One region of the Halomonas sp. A29 genome, then DNA from elsewhere that is predicted to be linked to it. Evidence: predicted binding sites of a transcription regulator. Region 1 holds the regulator's gene; each other region holds the start of a gene.
The links. The regulator sigma-54, encoded in region 1, starts transcription at its own class of promoters, with help from an activator protein. The targets are predictions, from matches to a motif close to TGGCACNNNNNTTGCTNT.
Positions count from the first base shown of each region.

Region 1 (7,917 bases):
CTCGTTCTACATGATCGTGGGGCTGGTCAAGGCGGATGCCGGCGAAGTGCACATCGACGACATGGATCTCTCACACAGCGCCATGCACCAGCGAGCCCAGGCCGGGATCGGCTACCTGCCCCAGGAGGCGTCGATCTTCCGCAAGCTATCGGTAGCCGACAACATCATGGCCATCCTCGAGACGCGCAAGGATCTCGACCGACGCGGGCGCCAGGCAAGGCTTCAACAACTGCTGGAAGACTTCCACGTCACCCACATCCGCGACAACCTCGGCATGAGCCTCTCAGGCGGTGAACGGCGTCGAGTCGAGATCGCCCGGGCGCTGGCCACCGAACCGGCCTTCATCCTGCTCGACGAACCCTTCGCCGGGGTCGATCCGATTTCGGTGGGCGAGATCAAGGGCATCATCCGCCAGCTCAAGGCGCGCGACATCGGCGTGCTGATCACCGACCACAATGTCCGCGAAACCCTCGACATCTGTGACTCGGCCTATATCGTCGGCGATGGCCAGATCATTGCTGAAGGCGACGCCGAGGCCATCCTGGCCAACAAGCGGGTGCGGGAAGTCTACCTTGGCGAGGATTTCCGCCTATAACGCAATCTTGCACATTAAGCAAGTAATTGATCTTTGTTTAAAACATTCTAATCAGGCATAAATATTGCCGCTGGCATGCATATTGCAATCAATTCTCTTGCATGTCACTGCCTACCGGTCTAGGGTAGAGTTTTCCGGCAGATGAGCCCGTTATCCTCATGGCCATGAAAGCATCCTTGCAACTGCGTGTCGGCACCCAGCTGACCATGACCCCCCAACTGCAGCAGGCCATTGCCCTTCTGCAGCTGTCCACCCTCGATCTACGTCAGGAGATCCAGCAGGCACTGGAATCCAACCCCATGCTGGAGCTTGACGACGACTTCGGTGAACAGGCCGTCAGCGAAACCCAGAGCGATGACTGGGCCAGTGAAATCCCCAGCGAGCTCTCCACCGACAGCGACTGGACGGATACCTACCCCGATCATGGCACGAGCTCCGGCGGCGCTACCGGTGAAGGACCGGACTTCGAGCGCCAGGCTTCGGGGCAGACGCTGGCCGGCCACCTGATCTGGCAATTGGCGATGACCGACCTGAGCGATCGCCAACACATTATCGCCGAGAGTCTAATCGACGCCGTCGATGGTGCCGGTTATCTGTCGCAAACGCTGGAAGAGATCCGCGACGGCCTGCGCCAGCAAGGCCTCGAAGGCCTGCCCACCCGGGAGGTCGAGCAGGTCCTGCTACGCCTGCAACAGTTCGAGCCTACCGGCGTGTTCGCCCGCGACCTGCGCGAGTGCCTGATGCTGCAATTGGCCGCGCTGCCCGACGACACACCGCTGCTCCCCCAGACCCGACGCCTGGTACGCCAGTTCCTCGAGGCATTGGCCTCCGATGATCGCCGTCTCCTCAAGCGTCGCCTGGGGCTGGACGACGATGCCCTGGATGAGGTCATCGCCCTGGTTCGCTCGCTGGACCCCCGCCCTGGCAGCGCCTATGCCGAAGTGAGCAGCAGCTACGTCACTCCGGACCTGGTTGCCTACCACGACGAAGCGGGCTGGCGCGTGGAACTCAACGCCGAGGCCTTGCCCCGGCTACGTATCCAGCCCGACTATGTCGCACTCGTACGACGCGCCGACAAGAGCCAGGACAACCAGTTCCTCAAGGATCACCTGCAGGAGGCGCGCTGGCTGATGAAGAGCCTCGCCAGCCGCAACGACACCCTGCTGCGCGTGGGACGGGAGATCATGGCACGCCAGATCGACTTTCTCGAGCAGGGCGAAGAGGCCATGAAGCCCTTGGTGCTGGCCGATATCGCCCAGACCGTCGAGATGCACGAATCGACCATTTCACGGGTGACTACACAGAAATTCATCCACACGCCGCGTGGCGTATTCGAGCTGAAGTACTTCTTCTCCAGCCACGTCGGTGGCAATGGTGAGGGGGACGCCCACTCCAGTACGGCGATACGCGCCCGTATCCGCAAACTGATCGCCGACGAGCCGCCTCGCAAGCCGCTTTCCGACAGCCGCCTGGTGGATCTGCTGGCCGAGAGCGGCATCGAGGTGGCACGCCGCACGGTAGCGAAGTATCGTGAAGCGCTGGGAATTCCTTCCTCGAGCGAGCGCAAGCGTTTTCGCTGATGTCTCGACACAATGTTGACGCGGGGCAATCACGACTCCCGAGGGGGTTTGCAGGGCAGTAAAAAGGGTTACAATCGAGCCACCACCCGAAGGACGAAGGAGCTTGTCATGCAAGTCAACATCACCGGCCATCATGTTGAACTGACCGATCCACTGCGTGACTACGTGAGCGAAAAGCTTAGCCGCGTCCAGCGCCATTACGACAACATCACCAACGTGCAAGTGACGCTCTCCATCGAGAAGGAGCGTCAACAGGCTGCCTGCACGCTGCACGCCGCCGGCGCCGACCTTCATGCCGAAGCCTCTGATTCTGACATGTACGCCGCTATCGATGCGCTGACTGACAAGCTCGACCGTCAACTGGTCAAACACAAGGAAAAGGCCCAGGCGCGCGCTCAGGGCGCCGGCATTCGCTGAGCTGCCATGACACTGGAAACCATACTGCCCCCTGAACGCGCGCTGTTCGACGTTCCCGGGGGTAGCAAGAAGAGGGTGCTGGAGTTCTTCAGCACCTTCATTGCGCAGAACACTCCGAGCCTCGACAGTCAGGAGGTCTTCGGCAGGTTGGTCGGTCGCGAGAGGCTGGGCAGCACCGGGATCGGCAATGGCGTGGCGATTCCTCATGCCCGCAGCCCCCACTGCCACAGCCCCGTGGCCGCCTTTCTCAAACTGGCCGAGCCCATCGATTTCGACGCCATCGACGGTGAGCCGGTCGATCTCGTCTTCGTACTGCTGGTACCCGAGGAGGCCGACGACACTCACCTGTCGTTGCTGAGCCAAGTGGCAGGCGTGATGAACGACACCGAGACGCGCGCGCGGCTGCGCAAGTGCACGAGCCAGCGCGAACTCCACGAGCGCCTCATCGAGGCGATCCGACGACAGTCCTCGGCCTGACTCTGCCTATTCGCCGTTCGGCCAGCCCCTGATCAGGAGAAATGTCATGCAGCTTGTGATCATTAGCGGCCGTTCCGGCTCCGGCAAGTCGATCGCACTGCAAGCGCTCGAGGACATCGGCTACTATGCCATCGACAACCTTCCGGCGATGCTGCTCGGATCGCTTGTGGATGAACTGCGCAATTCCCCCACGATCCAGACTTCGATTGCTGTCAGCATCGATGCGCGCAACCTGCCCCATGCCCTGGAGCGCTTCCCACGGCTGCTGGAGGAACTGCGTGCCAAGCAGGTCGACTGCCAGATCATCTATCTGACCACCGATGCTCGCATTCTCCTCGAACGCTACTCTGCCACCCGGCGTCGTCATCCGTTGACCCGCGGCAGGGACATGACCCTGGGCGAGGCCATCGAGTCGGAAGACGTGACGCTGAGCGACATTCGCAACCTGGCGGACCTGATCATCGATACTTCACGCCTGTCGGTTCATGACCTGCGTGGACGCATCACCGAGCAAGTGGCCTGCCATCGCGCAGAGCAGTTGACCCTGACCGTGGAGTCGTTCGGCTTCAAGGGCGGCGTTCCGCTCGACGCCGATATCGTTTTCGACGCCCGCTGCCTGCCCAACCCCTACTGGGATCCGCGCCTGCGCTCCGCCACCGGCAGGGAACCCAGTATCGTCGAGTTCCTGGAGCAATATCCCCTCGTCCAGGAAATGCTCGACGACATCATCGCCTGGGTCGAACGCTGGCTACCGGCCTACCGCGACACCCACCGCAGCTACCTTACCGTTGCCATCGGCTGTACCGGCGGCCAGCATCGCTCGGTTTACCTGGCCGAACGCCTCGCCAAGCACCTGGCCCAACAGCAGCCCGACGTACGCCTGCGCCATCGCGAGCTCGGCATCCACACACCGGTCACCGCCGCACAGGAAGAGACCGCAGAGACATCTGAACGCAAGGAACCCTGAGCGTGCCCTGCCGCAAGCTGACCCTGACCAACAAACGCGGTCTCCACGCCCGAGCGGCCACCAAGCTGGTCCAGTGCTGCCAGCCCTTTCGTGCCCGTGTCTTCGTCAACCGGGGACAACAGCAGGCCAACGCCAACAACATCATGGCACTGCTAATGCTGGGCGCCCCCTGCGGCACAGAACTCGAGATCAGCGCCGAGGGGGTGGATGCCGAAGCGGTACTCGAAGCCATCGAGGTCCTATTCGAGGCCCGCTTCGATGAGGATACGTAAACTTATTAACCGCCAGCCACGGTCATCTCGTCGACCAGCCAGCTGCCGGTGTGAATGCTGCCGCGGGAGTCGATGTCGCTGCCTACGGCCAGCAGCCCCTTGAACATCGCCTCGAGGTTGCTGGCGATGGTGAACTCCTCGATCGGGTACTGGATCTCGCCGTTCTCCACCCAGAAGCCTGCCGCGCCGCGTGAGTAATCACCGGTCACACCGTTGACCCCCTGCCCCATCAGCTCGGTCACCACGATTCCGCGACCCAGGCGCGCGAGCAGCTCTTCGCGCGAAGTGAGCGGCGCCGTGATGCGCAGGTTTCGCGCACCGCCAGCGTTACCGGTGGTCTGCATACCAAGCCGTCGGGCACTGTAGGCCGACAGCATGTAGCTGGCCAGGCGGCCATCCTCGATGAAAACGTTGTCGCGGGTCTGTACGCCATCGTTGTCGAAGGGTGAACTGGCCATGGCTCCGCGCTCCATGGGCCGCTCGCCGAGGGTAAACCAGTCGGGAAACAGCGGCTCTCCCAGTCGATCACACAGGAACGAGGCCTGACGATAGAGCGAGCCGCCGGCGATGGCACTCATCAGGTGGCCAATGAGGCCGCTGGCGATGGTGGCATCGAACAACACCGGTAGACGACCGGTGGCCGGGCGTCGGGCCCCGAGGCGCTGAAGGGTGCGCTCGGCCGCCTTCCTGCCCACCACGTCCGCGGCCAGCAGATCTTGCGGATTGCGTGCGCTGGTGTAGTCGTAGTCGCGCTGCATGCCGTTCTCGTCATCGGCGATGAGCATGCAGGAGAGCGAGTGGCGGCTGCCGCGCTGACTGCCGACAAAACCGTGGCTGTTGGCATAAATCCGCACCCCCTCGCCGCTGGAGAGCGAGGCCCCTTCCGATTGGCGGATGCCGGGTTCAGCACGGCCGGCCGCTTCGCAGGCCAGTGCCAGCTCGATGGCCTGTTCGGTGGACAGCGGCCAAGGATGATGCACATCGAGGTCGGGCAGATGGGTAGCCATCAGCTCGGGATCGGCCAGCCCGGCGGCGGGGTCTTCGCCGGTGTAGAGCGCGATGGCCATGGCCTTCTCCACGACCTCACGGATCGAAGCATCGCTGGCATCGGTGGAGGAAGCACTCCCCTTGTGACCACGCAGGTAGACCGTCACGGCGATACCCTGATCGCGGGAAAGCTCGACGGACTCAACCTCGCCCTCGCGCACGCTGATGCCGATCCCCTGATCGACGCTGGCGCCCACCTCGCAGGCGTCGGCTCCCAGGTGTTTCGCCAGGGTCAGCGCCTGCTCGGCGCGCGACTCAAGCAGCACCTGCTGGGCGGCGGCATCGAAAGCCTTGCTCATGTGTCTCTCCCTCGTTCACCGGCCGTGCCGGTTTCCGTACGTGTCTGTTCCCGCCGTAGCACGACGGACTGATATACTGCTGACATTCGAACCTATTCATCTCCCGATGGCCAGGCTAGCACTGACCCTTTCACTACTTGGATGCGGCATGACCCAGGATATTCCCTCCCCCTCCGACGAAAGACCCAGCAAGTCCCAGCTCAAGCGGGAAATGCACGCCTTGCAGACCCTGGGTGAGCAGATCATAGCCATGAGTCCTGCCGAGCGTTCACGCTTTCCGCTGTCGGAAGACATGCTCGCCGCCGTCGAGGAGACCTCTCGCATCCGCTCCCATGAAGGGCGCCGGCGCCATATGCAGTATGTCGGCAAGTTGATGCGCCGCGAGGACCTGGAAGCCATCCAGGCCGTGTTCGACGAGATCGAGCAGGAGAGCCGACGCCGCGACCTCGCCTTCCACCGCCTCGAGAAATGGCGCGATCGCCTGATCGAACAGGACGACTCGGCCATCGAGGCCTTCATCGAGGAGCATCCCGATGTCGACCGCCAGGCACTGCGCCAACTGGTCCGCAACGCCAAGAGCGAGCGCGAACGCGGCAAGCCCCCCGCCAATGCGCGCAAGCTGTTCAAGCTGATCCGCGATACCGCCGGTTTGTGAAAGCACAGGCGCAGGACACAGCCTGCGACCGACCGCCTGGCTTCACGGGGCCGCGGCGGCAGGCTTCCGAGGAGGCGCTGCAAGCCCTTCCGTGGGCGCTACCTACGCCATCCATGGCGTAGGACCTCCTCTCCAGCCTGCCCCCTGAGCCCCTTGCTCTCGTCGCGGATGCAATGAGAGAGCCCCCTCCTCAGGATTGCGTTCCTCCAACGGTGAGCTCATCCAGCTTGAGCGTCGGCTGGCCTACGCCCACCGGCACGCCCTGCCCCTCCTTGCCGCATACGCCGATACCGGTATCCAGCTCCAGGTCGTGGCCGATCATCGACACCCGGCCCATCGCCTCCGGGCCATTGCCGATCAGCGTGGCGCCCTTGACCGGCACGGTGATCTTGCCATCCTCGATCAGGTAGGCCTCGCTGGCCGAGAACACGAACTTGCCCGAGGTGATGTCGACCTGGCCGCCGCCGAAGCTGACTGCGTAGATGCCTCGTTTGACGCTTGAAAGGATGTCGGCCGGATCATCCTGGCCAGCCAGCATGTAGGTATTGGTCATGCGTGGCATCGGCATATGGGCGAACGACTCGCGCCGGGCGTTGCCGGTGGGCTGCATACCCATCAGACGAGCATTGAGCTTGTCCTGCATGTAGCCGGTGAGAATGCCATCCTCGATCAGCGGGGTGTACTGACCCGGCGTGCCTTCGTCGTCCACGCTCATGGAGCCGCGCCGATCGGCCAGGGTGGCATCGTCCACCACCGTGACGCCGGACGCAGCTACGCGCTTCCCCATGCGTCCGGCGAAAGCCGAGCTGCCCTTGCGGTTGAAGTCGCCCTCGAGGCCATGCCCCACCGCTTCGTGCAACAGGATGCCAGGCCAGCCGGGGCCGAGCACCACCGGCATCTGACCAGCCGGGGCATCGACCGCCTCCAGGTTGACCAGCGCCTGGCGCACGGCTTCCTTGGCAAAGCGCTCGGCAACGTTGTCGTCACGCAGCCGCGACATGGCATAGCGACCGCCGCCGCCGGCACTGCCACGCTCACGCCGGCCGTTCTTCACCGCAATGACGCTGACGTTGAAACGCACCAGCGGGCGAATGTCTGCCGCCAGCGTACCGTCGCTGGCGCGTACCAGAACGACCTCATGCACACCGGAGAGTGACGCACTCACCTGGGCGATGGCCGGATCCGCGGCCCGAGCCACGCGATCGGCCTGCTTGAGCATGGCAATCTTGTCCTCGGCCGAGAGGCCGGACAGCGGATCGACCGAAGCGTAGCGCAGTACACTCTGGCTCACGACACGCGAGCCGATCGGCAGGCTGGTGCCGCTGCGCACGATGCCGGAGGCCGTACGCCCCGTCTCCGCCAGGGCCTCGACGGTGATCTGGTTAGAATAGGCAAAGCCGGTCTTCTCGCCTGCCATGGCACGCACGCCGACACCGCCGTCGATGTTGTAGCCGGCCTCCTTGACTTCGCCATCCTCCAGCACCCAGCTCTCCTGCCAGCTCCTCTGGAAATAAAGATCGGCATAGTCGACGCCGGGCGTCAGCACATGGCCAAGGCCGACATCGAGGGCGTCGATGTCCAGCCCACCGGGGTGTAACAGGATCTCGG
Region 1 is NZ_JAXQPR010000005.1:244,470-252,386, forward strand. Features, by position in the region: gene lptB (LPS export ABC transporter ATP-binding protein) at 1-595, shown strand, start outside; gene SPH52_RS11555 (RNA polymerase factor sigma-54) at 754-2,175, shown strand; gene hpf (ribosome hibernation-promoting factor, HPF/YfiA family) at 2,284-2,592, shown strand; gene ptsN (PTS IIA-like nitrogen regulatory protein PtsN) at 2,599-3,069, shown strand; gene rapZ (RNase adapter RapZ) at 3,116-4,036, shown strand; gene SPH52_RS11575 (HPr family phosphocarrier protein) at 4,039-4,308, shown strand; gene pmbA (metalloprotease PmbA) at 4,314-5,654, opposite strand; gene yjgA (ribosome biogenesis factor YjgA) at 5,803-6,309, shown strand; gene tldD (metalloprotease TldD) at 6,500-7,917, opposite strand, start outside.

Region 2 (7,917 bases), on a different contig from region 1:
GCCAGCCTTCGAGGCTCAGGTCGGCCAGGTTGAAGGTGAACAGGAAGCTGGCCGCGGCGGCGAAGTCGCCGTTGGCGATGCCGTAGGCGAGTACCACCAGCAGGATCACGAACAGTGCCGGCATCATGATGCGCAGCCCGCTCTCGATGCCCTTGTGGATGCCCATGCCCACGATCAGCCCCGAGGCGATGATGAACAGGGTGTGGTAGAGCGTGAGCAGGCTCGGTGAGGCCAGCAGTGCATCGAAGCCGGCACCGATGGTGGCCGCATCGGCGCCGACCAGCGAGCCGGTGAGCATTTGCCAGGTGTAGTGGATCGCCCAGCCGGCGATCACCGAATAGAAACTGAGGATCAAAAAGGCCGCGGCGGCGCCCAGCCAGCCGATCGACTCCCAGGCGTGGGAGGCCTTGTGGGTGCGGGTCAGGAAGCGCATGCCCATGATTGGGCTTCTGCGGCTGGCGCGGCCGAGCATGGTCTCGGCGATCAGGATCGGAATGCCGACGGCGAAGATGGTCAGGGCGTAGACCAGGATGAAGGCGCCGCCGCCGTTCTCACCGGTCAGGTAGGGAAAGCGCCACAGATTGCCGAGCCCCACTGCCGAGCCGACGGCAGCCAACAGGAAGGTACCCTTGTGTGTCCAGACGTTGTGCGTACTCATTGTGCTTCCGAAGACTCGTCGTGTGGCCTTATGGGCCCGCGGATGTCGCTACCGAAAGCCGGTTGGGTGGGCCGGTCGGTGGGCGCGTACACTGTGCGACAGAAACCCGCTCCATGGCCAGTAGACGATCGTTAAGGATACGTTGGAAGCGGCAGGTGACCGGGGCGCGGGTTCGTGGAAGTCAATGCGGCTCTTCATCCTCCTTGGCGATGTCGGCCGGGCGTGGCTCGAAGGCGCGGCTGGCATCCGGCAGCCTCACCGTGTCGCCCACGGCGAGCTTGCCTTGCAGCTTGCGGCGCTTGCCGCTGTGCGGCTCGATCAGTGCCGCTACGTCGCCGATGCTGGTGCCGTCGACATAGGCCTCGACCTTGATCCGAACCACCACGCCTTGGTAGCGGGCCGAGAGTATGTCGCCAGGCCCCGGCTCGGAGTAGCCCTGCGGGTTGCGTTCGTAGTGGCGCATGACGCTGTCGGCACCTGGATCGTCCCACTCTACGTGCTTGTGCATATGGCCTCCTGTACGGTCATCTTTTGCTCTCCTAGTGAGAAGCGTAGCCGCTCTTGCGCACGGGCAAGAAAAAGCCCACCTAGTGGTGGGCTTCCTCGGCGACCCTGGTTCAAGGGGCTTCCTCGGAGAGTTCCATGATCAGGCGCGTGGCCAAGTAGAGGCGCGGCACTACGCTATGCAGTTCCACGAACTCGTCGCTGCTGTGGTAGCGGCCGCCCACCAGGCCCAGCGATTCGAGCACGGCGGGGCGTTCGGCGTCGGGCTGGTAGGCGTAGGCGGCATCGGTGCCGCCGCCGATCTCGACGGCGTCCAGTTCGAGGCCGAGTTCGGCATAGATCTCCTTGGCCACTTCCGCCAGCTCCTGGGTCTGCGGGTTCTCCGGCAGCGGCGGCCGGCCACGCTCCAGGCGGAATTCCACTTCGGTATCCTCGATCAGCCGGTTGGCGATGATCTCGTTGGCTTCCTCTGTCACACGGTCGTACTCGTCGGCTTCGAAGTAGCGCATGTCGCCTTCGGCCCGTGCGCGCTCGGGAATGATGTTGCGGGTGCCGCCGCCCTCGACCACCGTCCAGTTGAGGGTGGTTTCCTTGTCGGGGTCGCCAAGGTCGCTGAGCTGCAGCAACTGGTGGGAGAGCTCCATCACCGCGTTGCGGCCTTCGTCGGGCGCGCTGCCGGCATGCGAGGCGCGTCCGGTCACCTCGAGGGAGGCGTAGTTGATGCCCTTGGTCACGATGGTGACCGCGTCCATGCCGTCCTCGCCCAGGGTCGGCTCGAAGACCAGCACCGCATCCTGCTCGGCGGCGAGCTGCTGGATCAGCTCGCGGGAACCCAGCGAACCCTGCTCCTCGTCGGGGTTGAAGACGACCGTCAGCGTGCCGTAGCCGTCGTACTCCAGTTCCTCGAGTATTGCCAGGCTGTGCAGGATGATCGCCACGCCGCCCTTGGCATCGCCCACGCCGGGGCCGAAGGCGCGGCCATCCTCGGTGCGGTATGGTCGCTCGGCCGCGGTTCCCTCGCCGAATACCGTGTCGTAGTGGATCATCAGCATGATGTCGCGTTCGCCGCTGCCTTCGAGGGTGCCGACCAGCGTGTTGCCGCCTAGCTCCTCGGAGGGGTGGGTCTCGACCTCGGCGCCCAGCTCGCGCAGGCGCTCGTCGAGAATCGCCTCGACCTCGGCCAGGCCCGGCTCATAGGTGGTGCCGGAATCGATGTTGACCAGGGTTTCGAGCGTCTCGAGCAGCGGCTCCTCATGGCGCTCGGCGGCATCGAGCACCGCCCGGTCGGCATCGGCGAGCGCCTGGTCGGCTTCGCTGGCAACGGGCTCGGCGGTAACGGGGGCAGCGGCGAACATAGCGGCCAGGGCCGCGCCGCAGCAGAGCGGCTTGAGGGGGAATCCATTCATGGCAGTAATCCCTGTGGGTCTTCTTGACTGTCGATGACATGCATTGCGGGCGCGAGGCGCTGGGTACAGTCTAGGCCAGGTGCTCGCGAACGCCACCCATTGTCCCGCCGTCGCGATGGACGGGCGAGTGCCTTAGTGGAATGCACCGCATGAGGGAGGGCAAAACGACGACACCCGCCGAATGGCGGGTGTCGTTGAGAAGCGAGCGAGGCTTACTTCTTGGAGCGCTTGCGCTCGTGCTCCTTGAGGAACTTCTTGCGCAGGCGGATGTGGTTGGGCGTGACTTCCACCAGTTCGTCGGAGTCGAGGAACTCGATGGCCTGCTCCAGGCTGAACTTCACCGGCGGGGTCAGCACGATGTTCTCGTCGTTGCCCGAGGCGCGCATGTTGTCGAGCTTCTTGCCCTTGGTGGGGTTGACCACCAGGTCGTTGGCGCGGTTGTGGATGCCCACCAGCATGCCTTCATAGACCTCGGTACCGTGGTCGATGATCAGCTTGCCGCGCTCCTGCAGGGCGTACAGCGCATAGGCCAGCGCCTTGCCGTCGACCATCGACACCAGCACGCCGTTGCGGCGCTCGATGGCTGCGTCGGGCTTGAGCGGGCCGTAGTGGTCGAAGCGGCTGGTGAGGATGCCGGTGCCCGAGGTCAGGGTCAGGAACTGGCCGCGGAAACCGATCAGTCCACGTGCGGGAATGATGAAATCCAGGCGCACGCGGCCCTTGCCGTCGGGGTTCATGTTGGTCAGCTCTCCCTTGCGGTAGCCGAGCTCCTCCATGATCGCGCCCTGGTGCTGCTCCTCGCAGTCGATGATCACCTCTTCGTACGGCTCCTGCTTGACGCCGTCGATCTCCTTGATGATCACCTCGGGACGGCCCACCGCCAGCTCGAAGCCTTCGCGACGCATGGTCTCGATCAGCACCGAGAGGTGCAGTTCGCCGCGGCCGGAAACCTTGAACTTCTCGGGGCTCTCGCCCTGCTCGACACGCAGCGCCACGTTGTGGATCAGCTCCTGCTCGAGGCGATCCTTGATGTTGCGGCTGGTGACGTACTTGCCGTCGCGCCCGGCGAAGGGCGAGTCGTTGACCTGGAAGGTCATGGAGACGGTGGGCTCGTCCACCGACAGCGGCGGCAGCGCCTCGGGGGCGGCCGGGTCGCATAGGGTATCGGAGATCGAGAGCTCGTCGACACCGGTGATGCAGACGATGTCACCGGCGGTGGCGAGCTCGGTCTGCACGCGCTCGAGACCCATGTGGGTCATGACCTGGCCGACCTTGCCCTTGCGGCTCTTGCCGTCGGTGCCGATCACCACGATCTGCTGGTTGGGCTTGACCGAGCCGCGTTTGATGCGACCCAGGCCGATGACGCCCACGTAGCTGGAGTAGTCCAGCGCCGAGATCTGCATCTGGAACGGGCCGTCGAGCTCAACGGCCGGCGGCTCGACGATGTCGACGATGGCCTGGAACATGGGTGACATGTCCTCGGCCAGCGCTTCCGGGTCCATGCCGGCGATGCCGTTGAGGGCCGAGCAGTAGATGATCGGGAAGTCGAGCTGCTCGTCGCTGGCGCCGAGGTTGTCGAACAGATCGAAGATCTGGTCGATGACCCAGTCGGGGCGCGCGCCAGGGCGGTCGATCTTGTTGACCACCACGATCGGCTTGAGGCCCTGGGCGAAGGCCTTCTGGGTCACGAAGCGGGTCTGCGGCATGGGGCCGTCGACGGCATCCACCAGCAGCAGCACCGAATCCACCATCGACATCACGCGCTCGACCTCGCCGCCGAAGTCGGCGTGTCCGGGGGTGTCGACGATATTGATGTGGAAGTCGCGGCCGTTGCCGTCCTGCCAGCGAATCGCGGTGTTCTTGGCCAGGATGGTGATGCCGCGTTCCTTTTCCTGGTCGTTGGAGTCCATGATCCGCTCCTGTCCCTCGGCCTTGCGATCCAGCGTGCCGGATTGGCTCAGGAGCTTGTCGACCAGCGTGGTCTTGCCGTGGTCGACGTGAGCGATGATGGCAATATTGCGCAAACTCTCGATACGAGAGGGGGTTACAGCTGTGTTCATAAGGTGTGACTCATCAACAGGTGCGCACCTATGTACACATCGATAGGACGTACCCTAGGCGCGGGGTAGGGGAGTGGTGGCGCATTGTACAGATTAGCGGCGAAGGGGAATAGCACAACCTCTCATAATACGCTTCTCAGCCTGAGGCGTGGCTCTCCCCATGCGGTCGAGGCTGCCCGGGCAATGTTCCCGACCGGCAAAGCCGTGCACGAGTCGGACGGCTTGGTGCGATGAAATTCAATAAGGGAACTTTGTTGACACCTTTCTACACTTAACTACACAGTTCGTAACGAACATTCTCCCGAGCGGCCCTCCCTGCCTTGGTGGAGCCAGAGCCATGACCCTGTCCAGTGTCATTTTCGATGCACGTGCCGCGGGAGCGAAACTGCCGCGCAATCTGGTCATCTTCGAGCAGGCCGCCCGGCGTTGGCAGGGCGGCTATGAGCTGCTGCTGGTGGATGATACCGGCGATCGCCGGCTGCCCGCGTTGGCTCAGCGCCACCAGGCCACGCTGCTGTCGTGTAGTTCCGTCGCCTTGGGCAGCCGCCTCAACGCCGCGGTGCGTGCGAGCCGCGGGGAGTTTCTGTTGTTCCCCGGGCTGGGGGATCGCCGCGCTGCGGACTGGCTGAGCCACCGCTTGGTCGATGTGGAGCGCAACAGCGACTGGGACGCCGGTGTCCTGCCGGTTCGCCGGCACAGCTGGATGCGCTGGTGGTGGCTGCTCCAGGGCCCTTCACCCCGAGATACCTTCTGGGTGGCGCGGCCTTGGTTCGAGCGCATCGGTGGCTTCGACCCACAATTGGGGAGCAATGCGCTGCCCGACCTGCTCGAACGGCTTAGGGCCTGTCAAGCGCGCGTGTCGATCGAAACCGCCTGAGCATCGCTGCGTTTTGTGCACCCATGTGGTGCGCAAGGATATTGATTGCACCAACTTGGCGCCTTGTTTGGGCTCTGATGGGGCAGAACGAGGCCGGTCGGGCAGGCTTGGTGCAGTCCGATACAGTGCGGTGCAAATTATTTTCTCGTAAAAACAATTGTTTAATATTTTCCTGGGCTTGCATGGTGCATGTTTGGCATGCCTCCTGCATTCGTATGGGCAGCTCTCCATGCTTGTGCATGGCGACGTGGGCAGCAGGCCCACAGCGTGTTACAACAGGCGCTGCAACGAACCCGCGCCAGTGGACTTCAGCCAAACGAATCGAGCCACAGCTCAAACGGAGGACACACATGTCAGCCAAGACTCTCGCCCTGATCGAAGAACATGATGTGAAGTGGGTAGACCTGCGCTTCACCGACACGCGGGGCAAGGAACAGCACGTCACCATTCCGGCCCGTGACGTCAACGAGGAATTCTTCGAGAACGGCCAGATGTTCGATGGCTCCTCCATCTCCGGCTGGAAGGGCATCAACGAGTCGGACATGATCCTGCGTCCGGAAGACGGTACCGCTTTCCTCGACCCGTTCACCGAAGACGCCACCCTGGTACTGCGCTGCGACATCATCGAGCCGGCTACCATGCAGGGCTACGAGCGTGACCCGCGCTCCATCGCCAAGCGCGCCGAAGCCTACCTGCAGTCAACTGGCCTGGGCGATACCGCCTTCTTCGGCCCCGAGCCCGAGTTCTTCATCTTCGACGAAGTACATTGGAAAGCCGATATCGAAGGCGCCATGTACAAGATCACCTCCGAAGAGGGCGCCTGGGCCACCGACCGTCAGGTCGAGGGCGGCAACCTGGCGCACCGTCCGCGGGTCAAGGGCGGCTACTTCCCGGTGCCCCCGGTCGACAGCTTCCACGATATTCGTGGCGCCATGTGTAACACCTTGGAAGCCATCGGCCAGACCGTCGAAGTGCACCACCACGAGGTAGCCAACGCCGGCCAGAACGAGATCGGCGTCCGGTTCAACACCCTGGTGAAGAAGGCCGACGAAGTTCAGGAAATGAAGTACGTGATCCACAACGTGGCCCACGCCTACGGCAAGACCGCGACCTTCATGCCCAAGCCGCTGGTCGGCGACAACGGCAGCGGCATGCACGTGCACCAGTCTTTCTGGAAGGACGGCCAGAACCAGTTCGCTGGCGACCAGTACGCCGGTCTGTCCGAAATGGCGCTCTATTATATCGGCGGCATCATCAAGCACGCCCGTGCCCTGAACGCCTTCACCAACGCTTCCACCAACTCCTACAAGCGTCTGGTGCCGGGCTTCGAGGCGCCGGTCATGCTGGCCTACAGTGCCCGCAACCGCTCGGCCTCCATCCGCATTCCGTACACTGCGAGCCCGAAGGGCAAGCGTGTCGAGGCTCGCTTCCCCGACCCGACCGCCAACCCCTACCTGGCCTTCGCCGCCATGCTGATGGCCGGTATCGACGGCATCAAGAACAAGATCCACCCCGGCGATGCCATGGACAAGAACCTCTATGACCTGCCGCCGGAAGAGGGCAAGCTGGTTCCGACCGTCGCCAACAGTCTGGATCAGGCCCTCGAGGCGCTGGACGCTGACCGTGCCTTCCTCACCGAAGGCGGTGTGTTCACCGACGACATGATCGATGCCTACATCGAACTCAAGATGGAAGACGTCGAGCGTATTCGCATGACGACGCACCCGATCGAGTTCGACATGTACTACAGCTGCTGATATCGCAGTCTGGACGGCTGGACGAGGCTTGCCTCGCCAGCCGGCACCGCCAAGGGGCTCCGCATCGCGGCGCCCCTTTTTTGTCGTACACTGAGTTGCGAAAGGTTGCGGAGAAACACGTTTTTATTGGCGTATTGGCCGGCCGACAGCGGTGCTGTGTGAGTCGCCGTCGCAGGGAGAGTCCTCATGGTCAAGGCGATCGCGCTGTGTCTGCTGGGCCTGGTGGTGACGCATACGGCGTTGGCCACGACGATCTATCGCACTACCGATGCGCAAGGGAACGTGATCTTCACCGACGACCCCAATCGCGGTGGCGAACCGGTCGAGCTGGCGCCATTGACCGTGATTCCGTCGCAGGTCGAGGGGCGACAGTCCGAGCCGCCACGCGTCGAGGGCGTTGCCCCGCGCATGGGCGAGGCGCCAGGCCAGCCCTTCATGCCCTACGATACCTTTCGCATCCGCTCGCCGGAGCATGGGGCCGACCTTCCTGCCAGCTATGCCGGCAATCTGCAGGTGGAGCTGGCCATCGAGCCGGAACTGCGCCCCGATCACAGCGTGCGGCTGCTGGTTGATGGCCGGGTGAGCCAGACCCCCATGCACACCCGTGCCTTCATGCTCAACGACCTCGGCCGTGGCGAATACGTACTCCAGGCAG
Region 2 is NZ_JAXQPR010000015.1:60,903-68,819, reverse strand. Features, by position in the region: gene SPH52_RS21200 (sodium-dependent transporter) at 1-658, opposite strand, end outside; gene SPH52_RS21195 (hypothetical protein) at 840-1,166, opposite strand; gene SPH52_RS21190 (glutamate carboxypeptidase) at 1,276-2,568, opposite strand; gene typA (translational GTPase TypA) at 2,781-4,628, opposite strand; gene SPH52_RS21180 (hypothetical protein) at 4,966-5,505, shown strand; gene glnA (glutamate--ammonia ligase) at 5,856-7,262, shown strand; gene SPH52_RS21170 (DUF4124 domain-containing protein) at 7,449-7,917, shown strand, end outside.
Region 2: glnA (glutamate--ammonia ligase) is a predicted target of sigma-54. The motif match lies at 5,700-5,717, and genes of this name have one in related genera.

Region 3 (7,917 bases), on a different contig from region 1:
TGGTCGATCTTCATCGACAAGCCGATTTCCATGTGGCTGTTGATCATCGCAGCGCTGTCACTGCTGCTGCCGTTCGCCAAGCGCATGCTGACCAAGCGTGGACTGGCCAAGCAGCGCGGCTGAACCTCTCCTTCAATCCACCCAGTTTGCGGGGGCGTCGAGCGATCGACGCCCCCGCTCGCGTTTGTGGTTACGGCAGGGCGCACCTACGTGGTGCGAGCTGGTGGTGCAGGCGGTCTTTTACGGCGCAAGGTTTGCTTTTCGCTTGCACGACAGCAGTGCGTCAGGACCGATATTGCGAACGTAATTTTAACGTAATGGATTGTATATAAAGAGTTCTTCGGATTTCGCCGCATGATGGCGCAAGCTTTGCAAAGACAGGGAGCCTAGTGCTGCGCGGCCAATATCGGTCGTGCATGAACTTCACAACAAGTCCCTCCTGCAGGAGGGCGCAAGGAGGTTCGAGTGAACGCATCCCGTCGCATCATGCCTTTCCCCCTTCGTTCCCTGTCTTCACCGCTTCGCTGCGGGGCCGTCGCGCTGCTGTCAGCGGTAGCCCTTGGCGCCGCCAGTCAAGCGCTGGCCCAGGAAGACCCCATCAAGGTGGGTATCCTGCATTCCCTGTCCGGCACCATGGCCATCAGCGAGTCGACCCTGAAAGACACCGTCGAAATGCTGATCGAGCAGCAGAATGAGCAGGGTGGGCTGCTGGGCCGCCAGCTCGAGGCGGTGGTCGTGGACCCGGCCTCCAACTGGCCGCTGTTCGCCGAGCGAGCCCGCGAGCTGCTCGAGCAGCATGAGGTGGATGTGGTGTTCGGCAACTGGACCTCGGTTTCTCGCAAGGCGGTGCTGCCGGTATTCGAAGAGCTCAACGGGCTGTTGTTCTATCCGGTGCAGTACGAGGGCGAGGAGTCTTCCGAAAACGTCTTCTACACCGGGGCTGCCCCCAACCAGCAGGCGATCCCGGCGGTGGAGTACCTGATCAACGAGGTAGGCGTGGAGCGTTTCGCGCTGCTCGGCACCGACTACGTCTATCCGCGCACCACCAACCGTATCCTCGAAGCCTTCCTCAAGGAGGAGCATGGCGTCGCCGACGACGACATCCTGATCAACTACACGCCCTTCGGTCACTCGGACTGGCAGAACATCGTCGCGGAGGTGCGCCGCTTCGGCAGCGAAGGTAAGAAGACGGCGGTGGTCTCGACCATCAACGGTGACGCCAACGTGCCGTTCTACCGCGAGCTGGCCAACCAGGGCATCGATGCCGCCGACATCCCGGTCATCGCCTTCTCAGTGGGCGAGCAGGAGCTCTCCGGTATCGATACCGGTCCGCTGGTCGGTCACCTCGCCGCGTGGAACTACTTCATGAGTGTCGACACCGACGCCAACTACGACTTCATCGACGCCTGGATCGACTATACCGGCGACGAAGAAGCAGTGACCAACGACCCCATGGAAGCGCACTACATCGGCTTCAACATGTGGGCCGAGGCGGTGCGCAAGGCCGGTACCACCGATGTCGATGCGGTCAAGGATGCCATCATCGGCGTGACCGTACCCAACCTGAGCGGTGGCTATGCGGCGATGATGCCCAACCACCACATCACCAAGCCGGTGCTGATCGGTGAGGTGCAGGACAACGGCCAGTTCGACATCGTGTGGCAGACGCCTTCCACCGTGGCCGGCGATGCCTGGTCCGACTATCTGCCCGGCTCGCGTGACCTGATTGCCGATTGGCGCAAGCCCATGGAGTGCGGCAACTTCAACGTGGCCACCGGCCGTTGCGGTGGCAGCACCGCTGCGGAAGAGGCCGAAGCAGCACTGGCCGAGTAAGCCCTCATCCCCCGCTGCCAGGTGGCGGCGGGGGAGCACGCCTTCTCTACCGATTTCGAGGAACGCTCCGATGAGATATCCCCCCGTGCCCGGGCCAGCGGCGGCCAGGGTGAGGGCCGGCAGCGCTGCCCCCAATGATGACCGCGCGCCCACGACGATAGGCGCGTGGCTGATGGTTCTGGTTCTCGCCCTGATGCTGGCGCTCGGCCTCACGCTGGCCACTCCCGCTACCGCACAAGAGGCAGAGACACCCAGCGACGATACTGCGGCAATGGCGCTGCTCGAAGCACTGGACGTGTCGTCCTTTCCCGCCAAGGGTGAAGCCATCGAGGCGATCGTGCGCAGTGACGACCCTCGCGCCCGCGATTGGCTGCAGGCGTTGCTCGACGGGCGCCTGCAGCGTACCGGCGAAGGCAACTTCGTGGTGGTGCTTGATAATTCGGGCCGTGAGTGGCCGGTTGAGGATGCGCTGACGGGCGAGGCACTGGGCGAGATGTCGCGCCGAGACCTGGACCGCATCGGCATCAATAATTCACTGCGCAACCAGCTACGCAGCGCCATCGCCGTGGTAGATCTCTATGCCGCCGACATCGGGCTGCGCCGCGCTTCTGCCGAGAGGCTGCTGGGTGAAGTGGATGGCGACCTGGCGGGACCCCTGGCCGAGGTGATCGAAGAAGAACCGGATGCACGAGTGCGTGATCGCCTGGTTCAAGCCCTGGCCATTCATCGCCTGGAGCAAGGTGAGCTCGAGGCGATAGCCGACCTGCGCGGCAGCTTGCATCCCCGCGTGCGAGTGGCCCTCAACCGTGCCATGAATGGTGACGATCCGATCGTGGCCGACGCTGCCCGCGAGGCGTTGAACAGCGTCGAGCAGATGCTCAAGGTCAACCGTGCCGTGGAGACGCTCTACTTCGGCCTGTCTCTGGGCTCGGTGCTGGTGCTGGCGGCCATCGGCCTGGCCATTACCTTTGGCGTGATGGGCGTGATCAACATGGCCCACGGCGAGCTGATCATGCTCGGCGCCTATACCACCTGGGCCATGCAGCAACTGTTGCCCGGCCAGCCGGGGCTAGCACTGATCCTGGCGATTCCCGCCGGTTTCATGGTGGCGGCATTGGCGGGTATCGCCATCGAGCGTGGCGTCATCCAGTTCCTCAAGGGTCGTCCGCTGGAGACATTGCTGGCCACCTTCGGTATCAGCTTGATTCTGCAGCAGCTGGTACGCACCGTGATCTCGCCGCTCAACCGCACCGTGATCACGCCGGAGTGGATGAGCGGTTCGATCGCCATCAACGACGCGCTGTCTCTCACGCTCAATCGTATGGTGGTACTCGGCTTCGCCCTGGTGGTCTTCGCCGCGCTGATGCTGATCATGCGCCGAACACGGCTCGGCCTCGAGGTGCGGGCGGTGACCCAGAACCGCGCCATGGCGCGCTCCATGGGTATCCGCGCCACGCGGGTCGACATCCTGACCTTCGCCCTGGGCTCCGGGGTGGCTGGGCTTGCTGGGGTGGCACTGTCCCAGCTCACCAACGTGGGCCCCAACCTGGGGCAGAACTACATCATCGACTCCTTCATGGTGGTGGTGTTCGGCGGGGTAGGGAACTTGTGGGGCACCTTGGTAGCCGGGCTTTCGCTGGGCGTGATCAACCAGGTGCTGGAGCCCTGGGCCGGTGCCGTGATGGCCAAGATCATCGTGCTGGTATTCATCATCCTGTTCATTCAGAAGCGCCCCCGCGGACTCTTCCCGCAGAAGGGCCGGGCGGCGGAGGGCTGATCCATGGATTCTTCTCGATTCTGGCTGCTGCGGCCGTTCGGTGAGCGCTCGACACTGATCTTCCTCGGCGTGCTGCTGGCAGCCATGGCCCTGGTGACGCTGCTGCATGTGGCGGTGCCGCCTGGGCATCCGCTCTATGTCAGCGCTTATACCGTTAACTTGTTCGGCAAGTACCTGAGCTACGCCTTGCTGGCGGTGGCGGTGGACCTGGTGTGGGGCTATCTCGGTATCCTCAGCCTCGGCCACGGCGCCTTCTTCGCCCTGGGCGGCTATGCCATGGGCATGTACCTGATGCGCCAGATCGGCGACCGTGGCGTCTATGGCCATCCGGTGCTGCCCGACTTCATGGTCTTCCTCAACTGGGACAGCCTGCCGTGGTACTGGCTCGGTTTCGACATGGCTTGGTTCGCCTTTCTGATGGTACTGCTGGTGCCGGGAGCGCTGGCGCTGGTGTTCGGCTTCCTGGCGTTCCGTTCACGGGTCACCGGGGTGTATCTCTCGATCATTACCCAGGCGCTCACCTTTGCCCTGATGCTGGCATTCTTCCGCAACGAGATGGGCTTCGGCGGCAACAATGGCCTGACCGATTTCCGTGAGATCCTCGGCTTCAACCTGCGCAGCAGCGATACCCGGCTGGGGCTGTTCCTGGTCACCGGAATGGCGCTGGCGCTGGGCTACGTGCTGTGTCGGGCGATCGTGACGAGCAAGCTGGGTCGGGTATGCGTGGCGACCCGCGACGCCGAGGCACGCACGCGATTCCTCGGCTACCGGGTCGAACGTTTCCAACTGTTCGTGTTCGTGGTATCGGCCATGCTGGCGGGTCTGGCCGGGGCGCTCTACGTGCCTCAGGTCGGCATCATCAACCCCAGCGAGTTCTCGCCGCTGTTCTCCATCGAGATCGTGCTGTGGGTGGCGCTCGGCGGCCGGGCGACGCTCTACGGTGCGGTGATCGGCGCGATCCTGGTCAACTACGCCAAGACGGTGTTCACCGGCGTCATGCCGGATGCCTGGCTGTTCGCCCTGGGCGGGCTCTTCGTGCTGGTCACGGTGTTCCTGCCCAAGGGTGTGGCAGGACTCCTGGCATTGCGGCTGAGACGTCGGCGCGACGATGAGGCCTCACTCTCAGGCAAGGAGGCGACAGCATGAGTATTCTGCGTTCCCTGGCGCATCGCGACCGGGTCTTCGATTTCCTTGTGCCGGCGGCGTCGCCTGTCGATGTGCGCCACGGGCCGATCCTCTACCTCGAGGACGTCACGGTCAGCTTCGATGGCTTCAAGGCGATCAACGACCTCAACCTGACCATCGACGACGGGGAGCTGCGCTGCATCATCGGGCCCAACGGCGCCGGCAAGACCACCATGATGGACATCATCACCGGCAAGACCCGGCCCGACACCGGCAAGGTGTGGTTCGGCAGTCGTCACGACCTGCTGAGCATGAACGAGCCAGAGATCGCCAGCCTGGGCATCGGCCGCAAGTTCCAGAAGCCCACGGTGTTCGAGGCACTGACGGTGTTCGAGAACCTGGAACTGGCGATGGCTGCCGACAAGCGTATCCTGCCTACGCTGACGGCGCGTATGAGCGGCGAGATACGCGAGCGTATCGATGAGGTGCTGATGACCATCGCCCTGAGCGAACTACACCAGCGCCCCGCGGGTATTCTCTCCCACGGCCAGAAGCAGTGGCTGGAGATCGGCATGCTGCTGATGCAGAGGCCACGGCTGCTGCTGGTGGACGAGCCGGTGGCGGGCATGACCGAGCAGGAGATGGAGCGCACCGCCGAACTGCTTACCGGGCTTGCCGGCAAGCAATCGGTGGTGGTGGTGGAGCATGACATGGGCTTCGTGCGCTCCATTGCACGCAAGGTGACGGTGCTGCATCAGGGCAGTGTGCTGGCGGAAGGCAGCATGGATCAGGTGGCCAGCGACCCGCGGGTGGTCGAGGTCTATCTGGGGGCCGAAGCCGAGGAGGAGACGGTCTGATGCTCGCGGTCGACAAGCTCAACCAGTATTACGGCGAGAGCCACACCCTTTGGGATCTCGATCTCAGCGTGCCGGCGGGGCAGTGTACCTGCGTGATGGGGCGCAACGGTGTGGGCAAGACCACGCTGATGAAGGCGATCATGGGCGAGGTGGTAGTGCACTCCGGCAGTATTCGCTACGCCGATGATGTGGAATTGACCAGGCGGAGGGTAGAGGATCGCTCGCGGCTGGGCATCGGCTACGTGCCCCAAGGGCGCCAGATCTTTCCGCTGCTCACCGTGGAGGAGAACCTGCGTACTGGGCTGGCCGCCCGCGGTGATGGCCGGCGCACCATCCCGGAGCGGATCTATGAACTCTTCCCCGTTCTCGCTGAGATGAAGCATCGCCGCGGCGGCGACCTTTCCGGCGGCCAGCAGCAGCAGTTGGCGATTGGCCGCGCGCTGGTACTCGAGCCGCGGCTGCTGATCCTCGACGAGCCGGGAGAGGGCATCCAGCCCAACATCGTCACCCTGATTGGCGAAGTGATCCGCAAACTCATAGCCGAGGATGGCCTGACGGTTCTGCTTGTGGAACAAAAGCTGCCCTTTGCCCGCAAGTATGCCGATCGCTTTGCGATCATGGACCGCGGCCGTCCGGTGGCCGGGGGCAAGATCGCCGAGCTGACCGATACGCTGATCAAGCAGCACCTGACGGTGTAGGTGTGTGGCGCAGGTGCACCTCTTTTTGCACCAGAATGGTGTGCGATGAGGTCGCGTGCACCCACAAGGAGCGAGGGCGGCGCCTCGTCTGCACCAAGAATAAACGGCAGGCCCCTCGTTCGGCCTGCCGTTGTTCCTTTAATATCTTGTTTTCTAATGGATGTTCAAAGCATTCACCATTCTGGTACGGGCCTTGCTCAAAGCTGGGTAGACACGCCATGCCAGGACGCCCATGACCGCTTTCGAGACATCCACCTTCGCTGAGCCTTCGGCGGACTCCGGTCATCGCTTCGATGCCGAGCGCCACTGGGCGGCCTCGCTGGAGCTCGGTTTTGGCTTCCGTGACCGGGTCACGCGCATGGTAAAGGCGAGCCACCGCGGCCCGCTGCGTGTGCAACGGCCTTTTTATCCGGAAGGGTATGAGGGGGCCTGTCACGTTTATCTGCTGCATCCACCTGGCGGTCTGGTCAGCGGTGATGCGTTGAGCATCGCGGCCCGGGTCGAGCCGTGCGCCCATGCATTGCTGACCACTCCCGCCGCCAACAAGCTCTATCGCGCCGACAGCCACGGTGTGGCCTGGTCCCAACTGACTCAGCTAAAGGTGGCACCAGGTGCGGTACTGGAGTGGCTGCCCCAGGAAACCATCGCTTTCGATGGCTCACGAGGCGTTCAGGAAACGTGTATCGAGCTCGAGTCGGATGCGCGCTGCCTGGGCTGGGAAGTACTGGCCCTGGGCCGCCCGGCCAGCCACCTGCCTTACATTTCGGGCCGTATCGAGCAGCGCTTCCAACTGTTCCGCGACGGTAAACCGCTGTGGCTGGAACGCCAGCCGCTCGATCCCGCGCATCCGCGTTTCTCGGGGCGCTGGGGGCAGGGCGGGGCCAGCGTGCAGGCCACGCTGTGGGCGGTGGGGCTGGCCGACGAGGCTGGCGCCATCGAGAGGTTACGCGAGGCGATTACAGCGAGCCAGCGCTGGGCTGTGACCGTGCGTCATGGCGTGCTGCTGCTGCGCTATCTGGGGCATGAACGTAACGAGGCTTGGGAAATATGCCGGCAGGCCTGGACTTGCCTCCGGCCATTACTGATCGGCGTGCCTGCTCATCCACCCCGTATCTGGTTCACCTGACTGACCAGGAGATTCGCATGGAACTGACACCCAGAGACAAGGACAAGCTGCTGCTGTTCTCCGCCGCTCAGTTGGCCGAGCGGCGCCGGGCTCGCGGCCTCAAGCTCAACTATCCCGAGGCCGTGGCGCTGATCAGTTTCGAGATCATGGAAGGGGCTCGCGATGGCCGCAGCGTGGCCGACCTGATGAGCTACGGTCGCGAGATCCTCGGCCGCGACGATGTAATGGAGGGCGTGGCCGAAATGGTGCACGAAGTGCAGGTAGAGGCCACGTTTCCGGATGGCACGAAGCTGGTGACCGTGCACACTCCCATCGTCTAAAAATTGGCTGCACTCGGCCATGCCGTGTTGGCCCTAAGCGAAGAGGGAAGAAACTGATGATTCCCGGTGAGTATCAATTGAAGGACGGCGAGATAGAACTCTGCGCCGGGCGCGAGCGGATCTCCGTCGAGGTCGCCAATACCGGTGATCGGCCCATCCAGGTCGGCTCCCACTACCACTT
Region 3 is NZ_JAXQPR010000010.1:124,842-132,758, reverse strand. Features, by position in the region: gene SPH52_RS18885 (tripartite tricarboxylate transporter permease) at 1-123, shown strand, start outside; gene urtA (urea ABC transporter substrate-binding protein) at 487-1,833, shown strand; gene urtB (urea ABC transporter permease subunit UrtB) at 2,006-3,610, shown strand; gene urtC (urea ABC transporter permease subunit UrtC) at 3,614-4,756, shown strand; gene urtD (urea ABC transporter ATP-binding protein UrtD) at 4,753-5,592, shown strand; gene urtE (urea ABC transporter ATP-binding subunit UrtE) at 5,592-6,290, shown strand; gene SPH52_RS18855 (urease accessory protein UreD) at 6,523-7,416, shown strand; gene SPH52_RS18850 (urease subunit gamma) at 7,434-7,736, shown strand; gene SPH52_RS18845 (urease subunit beta) at 7,793-7,917, shown strand, end outside.
Region 3: SPH52_RS18855 (urease accessory protein UreD) is a predicted target of sigma-54. The motif match lies at 6,473-6,490, and genes of this name have one in related genera.

Region 4 (7,917 bases), on a different contig from region 1:
GGAAGTCCGGCGCCTGGATGTCGACGCCGCAGCGAGCCACGCCATGGGCATCCATGTAGCGGCGGATCTCTTCATAGCCCTGGTTGTGCCACAGCACGATCACCACCGGCAGGTTCTGCTCCACGGCGGTGGCGAGTTCACTGAGGGTGAACATCACGCCACCGTCGCCGACCAGTGCCACCACGGGCAGCGTCGGCTGGCCCAGTTGGGCGCCGAGTGCCGCCGGCAGGCCATAGCCGAGGGTGCCGTAGCCGGTGGAGGCGTTGAAGTAGCGCCGCGGTGCGGGCTGCGAGACGAGGTGGTTGCCGGCATAGACCGGGGCGGTGGAATCGCCGACCAGGATCGCCTCGGGGAGTGCTTCGCGCAGGGCGGCGTAGAGAGGCACGAAGGGAGCGAAGGCAGGGTCTGCTTCGAGTCCGAGCGCCTCGAGCGTGGCGACTGTGCGTGCGGCGCCGTCGCGTGAGAGCGGTTCGGTAAAATACTCGGCGAGCAAGGCCAGGCTGCGTCCGGCATCGCCCACCAGGCCCAGCGCGACTTGCTGGTTGCGCACCAACTGCTGGGCGTCCAGGTCGATGCGAATCAACCTGCCGCGTAGCGTGAAGCCGTCGTCGAACACCACATCGTAGTCGGTCTCGCCGAGTTCGGTGCCTACCGCCAGGATGACGTCGGCGTCGCGGGCCAGCTCGCGCACGGCCGGCAGCGCCGCGTTGGCGCCCAGATCGAGAGGATGATTGCGACCCAGCAGACCCTTGGCATTGATGGTGGTCACGGTGGGTGCATCGAGCCTCTCGACCAACGCCCTGGCCGGCTCGGGTGCATCCACGCAGCCACCGCCCAGCAGCAGCAGTGGGCGCTTTGCTTCACGCAGCCATTCGGCGGCCAGTGCCAGCCCCTCGGGGTCGGGTGCCGGGCGGTAGAGCCGCGCCGGCGGCGGCAGGTCTGTCATCTCCACTGGCGAGTCGAACAGATCGATAGGGATCTCGATATGCACCGGGCCGGGGCGTTGGCCCTGGAACACGGCAAAGGCACGGGCCAGCACTTCGGGCAGGGCGGTGGGGTCGAGCAGGGTGTGGCTGAAGCGAGAGACGCCCGCCATCAGCTGTTGCTGGCTCGCAAGCTCGTGCAATCGGCCCTGGCCGCGGCCCAGGGTGTCGCGGCGATTGACGCTGGAGATCACCAGCATGGGGATCGAGTCGGCCAGCGCCTGGCCCATGGCGGTGGCAATGTTGGTCATGCCGGGCCCGGTGATGATCAGGCAAACGCCGGGCTTGCCGGTAGCACGAGCGTAGCCGTCGGCCATGAAGCCGGCGCCCTGCTCGTGGCGCGGTGTGACATGGCGTACGCCGCCGCCCTCCAGTCCGCGGTAGAGCGCCACCGTGTGCACGCCTGGGATGCCGAACACGGTGTCGATCCCATAGCGCTTGCTCAAGAGCGTCAAAAGCAACTGGGCGCAGGTCATCGTTGGTTGGTTGGCCATCGTCGGACCTCAGAAGAAGAAGGTGTGGGCCATGAAGGCGATGATCGGCAGCGTGATGGCCGTGCGCAGCAGGAAGATTGCCACCAGTTCCCACAGCTTGAGGGGGATCTTCGACTTGAGCAGCAGCGCACCGATCTCCGACATGTAGATCAGTTGGGTCAGCGACAGGCAGGCGATGACGAAGCGGGTCAGCTCGCTCTCGATGTTGGTGGCCAGTACTGCCGGCAGGAACATGTCGGCGAAGCCTACCAGTGTGGCAGGGGCGGCTGCCTCGGCCTCGGGGATGCGCAGTAGCTCGAGCACCGGCACCATGGGGTAGGAGAGCCAGGTGAACAGCGGTGTGAACTCGGCCAGTATCAGCGCCACCGTGCCGATGGCGAACACCAACGGCAGCAGGCCGAGGAAGATGTCGGCCACGTTGAACAAGGCGTTGCGGGCGAGCTCCCTAGGGCCGGGGGCGTGCTCGGCGCGGCGTACCGCCTGAGTCAGGCTGTAACGCAGCAGGCCCATTTTCTCGGTGCGTTTCTCTGCCAGTTGGCAGCCTACGGGCTCGTAGTAGGTATCGGGCTTGCGCGACAGCGGCGGCAGACGCGGCACGATGACAGCGGCGATCAGTCCGGCCACCACCACGGTAAAGTAGAACTGGACGAACATGTGATTGAGGTCGACGAAGCTGGTGATCAGCAGGCTGAAGGCGATCGACACGATGGAAAAGTTGGTGGCGATGACCGAGGCTTCGCGGCGATTGTAATAGCCTTGCTCGTACTGCTGGGATGTGATCAATACACCCACGGTGCCAGAGCCCATCCACGAGGCAGTTGCGTCGATGGCGCTGCGGCCGGGTAGATTGAAGATCACCCGGAACGGCTTGCGCACCAGGCTGCCGATGAACTCCATGAAGCCGAACTCGACCAGGAACGGCAGCAGCAGGGCGGCGAAGAAGAAGAACGTCAGCAGTACCGGGGCCAGGTCGTTGAGCATCACGCCGCCTGTAAAGGAGGCGATGACGAACTCGGGCCCGAACTGGAAGAAGGTCATCAGGGCGAAGGCCGCCCCCAGGATGCGCATGCCGAACCACACCGGGCCGACGTGGAACATGTCGTGCAGTACGCCCTTCTCGGCCCAGCGGGGGTGCGCAAGCTTGACCCAGGAGGTGGCCAGTACCGAAAGCACGAGTACGGCTACGGCAATGGCCGGGAGGGCACCGCCGAGCAGCGTCTTGAGTCCATCGGCCATGAGTCCCATGCCGATATTGATGGTGTCGCCGACCTGGAACGGAATCAGGAACAGGCTGACGCCGATCAACGAAGGCAGCAGGAATTTCAGCAGGCTGCCACGCTCGAAGGGCATCGGCTGGGTGGCATTTCGGTGAGTCGAGTCAGTGGAGGACATGGGATTACCCTTGCTTGTCATTGTAGTGTCACGAAACGTCAATCAGTCGCGGCGGATTACGCCCGGTAGAGCGCACAGCATCTCGTAGAGCAGGGTCGCGCCCATCAATGCCGTATTGCCGCTGGTGTCGTAGGGCGGCGAAACCTCGACCAGGTCGCCGCCAACGATGTTCAGCCCAGCGGCGCCACGCACGATCTCGAGCCCCTGGGCCGAGGTCAGGCCGCCCATCTCGACGGTGCCGGTACCTGGTGCCACCGAGGGATCGAGTCCGTCGATGTCGAAGGTGACGTAGACCGGGCTGTCGCCCATTTGGCTGCGCACCTCGTTCATCAGTGGCGCGAGCGACTGGTACCAGCACTCTTCGGCGGTCACCACGCGGAAACCCTGCTGGCGACACCAGTCGAAGTCCTCGGCGGCATAGCCGGTACCGCGCAGGCCGATCTGGACCACCTTGCCCTTGGCCAGCAGGCCCTCTTCCTGGGCGCGTCGAAACGGCGTGCCGTGGGCCAGGGGTTCGCCGAACATGTGTTCGTTGACATCGGCGTGGGCATCGATGTGGATCAGCCCCACTGGGCCATGTTTCTTGGCCATGGCGCGCAGGATCGGCAGAGTGATGAGATGATCGCCGCCCAGCGTCAGCGGAACGCAGCCGTGGCTGAGCACCTCGTCGTAGAAAGCGGTGATGATCTCTACGGTCTTGGGCAGATGAAAGGTGTTGATCGGCACGTCGCCGATGTCGGCCACCTGCAGGCTGTCGAAGGGGGCGGCGCGGGTGGCCATGTTATAGGGCCGCAGCATGCGCGACTCGTCGCGTATCTGTCGCGGGCCCAGGCGAGTACCGGGACGGTTTGAGGTGGCGATGTCCAAAGGCACGCCGACGAAGGCCACGTCCAGCCCTTCGGCGGTGGGCTGGGTGGGCAGGCGCATCATGGTGGCGGGGCCACCGAAGCGGGGCATCTCGTTACCGCCGAGAGGCTGGTTGAAGTCGGGCATGATGAACTCCTGGCAACGGTATCTGCATGTCGTCCCTCAATACGTAGCAGCATTCATGCCAACTGCAGCGCCCCGTCAGCATGGGCTTGACAGGCTGGACGATGCATAATTGCATCGTTACGGCGCGATATTTGATTCAATATCGAATTGTAATTCACTTTTGAATCACGGGGCGGCCATATGAGCGAAATCGATCGGGAGGTGATCAAGACCATCGTCGAGACGGCCAACGATCACTTCTTCATCGTCTGTGGTTCGGGTCGGGTCCTCGACGTCAGTCCGGGCGCGGCGGCGGTCTATGGCATGGCGCGGGAGCGCCTGATCGGCAGCACGGTTCAGCAACTCGAGGCGGAGGGCGTGCTCAAGCCTTCCATCAGTCTCGAGGTGATCCGCACCGGCAAGCCGGCACAACTGATGCAGGTCACCGGCACGGGAAGGCGAGTCATCGCGGAGGCGCACCCGGTCTATGTCAACGGCCGGCTCGAGCGTATCGTCAGCCGCTCCCGCGACCTCACCGACCTGCAGCTGCTGCAGGACGAATACGCGCTGCTGCAGAAGCGTTTCAGCGAACACCTAAAGCGCAGCCAGGGCGGGTCCAGCGCTGAGGAAGGCCTGCTCGACGATATGCTCGACAGCCTTGAGGTGCGCAGCGAGCTGATGCGCGAGTTGGCCCTGCTGCTCAAGCGCGTAGCGCCTTCTGATGCCACGGTGCTGATGCTGGGCGAATCGGGGGTCGGCAAGACCGCCTTCGCCAGGCAGTTGCATCGCTGGAGCCGGCGCAGCCAGGGGCCGTTCGTCGACGTCAATTGCGCCGCCATCCCGGAGAATCTGTTTGAGTCGGAGATGTTCGGCTATCAGCCTGGCGCCTTCAGCGGCGCGGCACGCCAGGGCAAGGCGGGGCTGCTGGAGTTGGCGGAAGGGGGCACGCTGTTCCTCGACGAGATCGGCGAACTGCCGCTGCCGATGCAGACCAAGCTGCTCAAGGTGATCCAGGACGGTAGTGTCACGCGTCTCGGTGATACCCGGCCGCGCCGGGTCGACTTTCGCCTGGTGGTTGCTACCAACCAGGATCTGGCCAAGCGCGTGGAGATGGGCGCTTTTCGCCTCGACCTCTACTACCGCCTGAATGTGATCCCGCTCACGCTGCCGCCTCTGCGTGAACGTCGCGAGGACATTCCGGCGCTGGCCGAGGCGTGCCTCGAGCGTCTCAACCAGCGCTACGGCCAGCGCAAGCTGCTGCATGGCGGCGTGTGGTCGGAACTGATGGGCAGCGACTGGCCGGGCAACGTGCGTGAACTGGAGAACTGGCTGGAACGCGCCTGGCTGTCGAGCCCCGGGGACGTGATCCAGTCGCCGACGCTGGGTAGTGCTACGGCGTCGCCCAACATGTCGCCACCGGAAGGGGGCTCGACGTTGCCGGCGCTGGCCGAGCATGAAGGGTTGAACGGCTATCTGGCCCGGGCCGAATGCACGGTGCTTCAGGCGCTGTGCCGCACGCTCCCCAGCACCTACGCCATTGCCGAGCGGCTGGGTATCAGCCAGCCCAGCGTAGTGCGAAAGCTCAAGCGGCACGGGCTCAAGATCGAGCGCCGGGTCGATTGAGCTCGATGTAGCGAGGTTGTCACAAGGAACACTGGCTATAGTGGTTTGGGTGAGTAACGCCTTCCGTTCCGTTTCGACCCTGGAGCTACCCATGCCTCGCAAAACCTATAACAAGATTGCCGCCATCGCGGTCGGCCTGGCCCTTGGGGCCAGCATCGTGCTCCCTACTGCCCACGCCGACGATTACTACGCCGGTCAGACCATTCGCATGATCATCCCCTTCTCGCCGGGGGGCGGGACGGACACCTTCGGCCGGCTGATCAGCCAGCATCTGGGACGCCACATCCCCGGCAGCCCCACGATTGTGGCCGAGAACGTTACCGGGGCGGGCGGCCTGCTGGGCAGCAACGAATTTGCCGAGCGGGTCGATCACGACGGTCTCACGCTGATGACTGCTTCGGGCCACCTGAACCTGCGTGCCTTCCTCGGCCTGCAGGGGCTCAGGCTCGATCTCGATGCGCTGGAACCGGTGGTGGCCGCGCCCATGGGCCACGTGACGGCCATCTCCACCCAGGCGGGGATCGACAACCCGGCCGATCTGCTCGAGGCGCAAGGTCGTCTGACCAAGGGCATCACCGACCCTGTGGGCTTGCTCGAGTCGCTGGTGGCACTGGAAATGTTCGAGCTGAATTACCGCGCGGTACCCGGTTACGGCGGCCGCGGGGATACGCGCATCGCCTTCGAGCGCGGCGAACTGATCATCAACACTCAGAGCACGCCGGCATATCTCAACAGTGTGCAGCCACTGGTCGATGAGGGAATGGCGATGCCGCTCTACGCCATCGGTTTCATCGATGGCGATGGCAATCCACAGCGTGACCCTGCCGTGCCGGACATGATCACCGCTCCCGAACTCTACGAGCAGATCCATGGCGAAATGCCTTCCGGTACCATCTGGGAGGCCTTCAAGGTCACTGTGCCACTGGTGCAGAACACGCGCGGTACCATCTGGGTGCATGGCGATATCCCGGACGAGGCGATGGAGGCCCTGCGTGAGGGCGTCGAGGCCATGGTCAACGACCCGGAGTTCCAGGAGGCCAGCGACACTATCCTCGAGGGCTACGAGATCATGTGGGGTGACGACCTGGGGCAGATCAAGGCCTCGATGGAAAACGCCTCACCGGAAGTCCTCGATTACCTGCGCAACATGCTGAGCGAGCGCTTCGGCACCGAGTTCAACTGAGACGCCTGTCGTGCGACGGTCGCCCGGCGTTTCGGGAGGCCACCGCGCGGCCTGGCTTTGACATGAGGTGCCCATGCTGGATGCGTTCGTCAATGCGTTCTGGATTCTGCTCGATCCCTTTCGCCTGTTGATGCTCTTTTCCGGGGTGGCGATCGGTATTGCCGTGGGAATTCTGCCGGGCCTGGGTGGGCTGATGGGGATGGCACTGGTGCTGCCGTTCCTGTTCGGCATGGATGCCTATGCCGGGGTGGCCCTGTTGATCGGTATTGCGGCGGCGGTGCCCAGTGCCGATACGTTTCCCTCGGTCCTGATGGGCATCCCAGGCTCTTCCGGTTCCCAGGCCACCATCATGGATGGTTACCCGATGGCGCGTCGGGGCGAGGCGGCAAGGGCATTGGGAGCAGCCTTCACGGCGTCGTTGATCGGTGGCCTGATCGGGGCGCTGGCGCTCTCCGCGGTGGTTCCGTTCGCGCGCCCGCTGATCCTTGCCTTTGGTTCCCCCGAGCTGTTCATGCTGACCCTGCTGGGCCTGTCCCTCATCGGCGTGCTGTCGGGTAATCGGCCTCTCAAGGGCATGCTGGCGGCGGTGGCAGGCCTGGCCATCGGTACCGTTGGCGGCGCGCCGGTGGCGGCAGAGTATCGCTTCTCGGGCGATTTCCTCTACCTGTACGATGGGCTCTCGCTGGTGATCGTAGCACTGGGGTTGTTCGCACTACCGGAGATCGTCGATCTCCTGGCCCGTGGCGGCGCCATCGCCGAGCGTTCGCGGGGTCTCGGCCATGGCTGGATGCAGGGTGTGCGCGATGCGCTGGAGCACAAGTGGCTGGTGGTCCGGCACAGTGTAATCGGTGTCGTGATCGGCGCCATTCCCGGTATGGGCTCCTCGATCATCGACTGGGTCAACTACGGTATCGTTGCCCAGACGAGCAGGGACCGCAGTCGTTTCGGCAAGGGCGACGTGCGCGGCGTGATCGCCCCCGAGAGCGCCAACAACGCCAAGGAGGGCGGCGTACTGATGCCGACCCTGCTGTTCGGCGTGCCTGGCTCCTCGGCCATGGCCATGTTGCTGGGGGCGTTGATGATCTTCGGCGTCCAACCCGGGCCGCAGATGCTGACCCGCGACCTCGACCTGGTCTTCGTCATCATCTGGTCGCTGGCGCTGGCCAACGTCTTCGGTACCTTCATTTGTCTGCTGTTGTCGCGGCCGATCGCACGGCTGACCTTCGTGCCGTTCCATTACATCGCCCCGGTCATCATCGTCATCGTAATT
Region 4 is NZ_JAXQPR010000003.1:53,414-61,330, forward strand. Features, by position in the region: gene SPH52_RS06295 (5-guanidino-2-oxopentanoate decarboxylase) at 1-1,477, opposite strand, end outside; gene SPH52_RS06300 (YjiH family protein) at 1,487-2,869, opposite strand; gene speB (agmatinase) at 2,912-3,862, opposite strand; gene SPH52_RS06310 (sigma-54 interaction domain-containing protein) at 4,043-5,464, shown strand; gene SPH52_RS06315 (Bug family tripartite tricarboxylate transporter substrate binding protein) at 5,556-6,647, shown strand; gene SPH52_RS06320 (tripartite tricarboxylate transporter permease) at 6,721-7,917, shown strand, end outside.
Region 4: speB (agmatinase) is a predicted target of sigma-54. The motif match lies at 3,906-3,923, and genes of this name have one in related genera.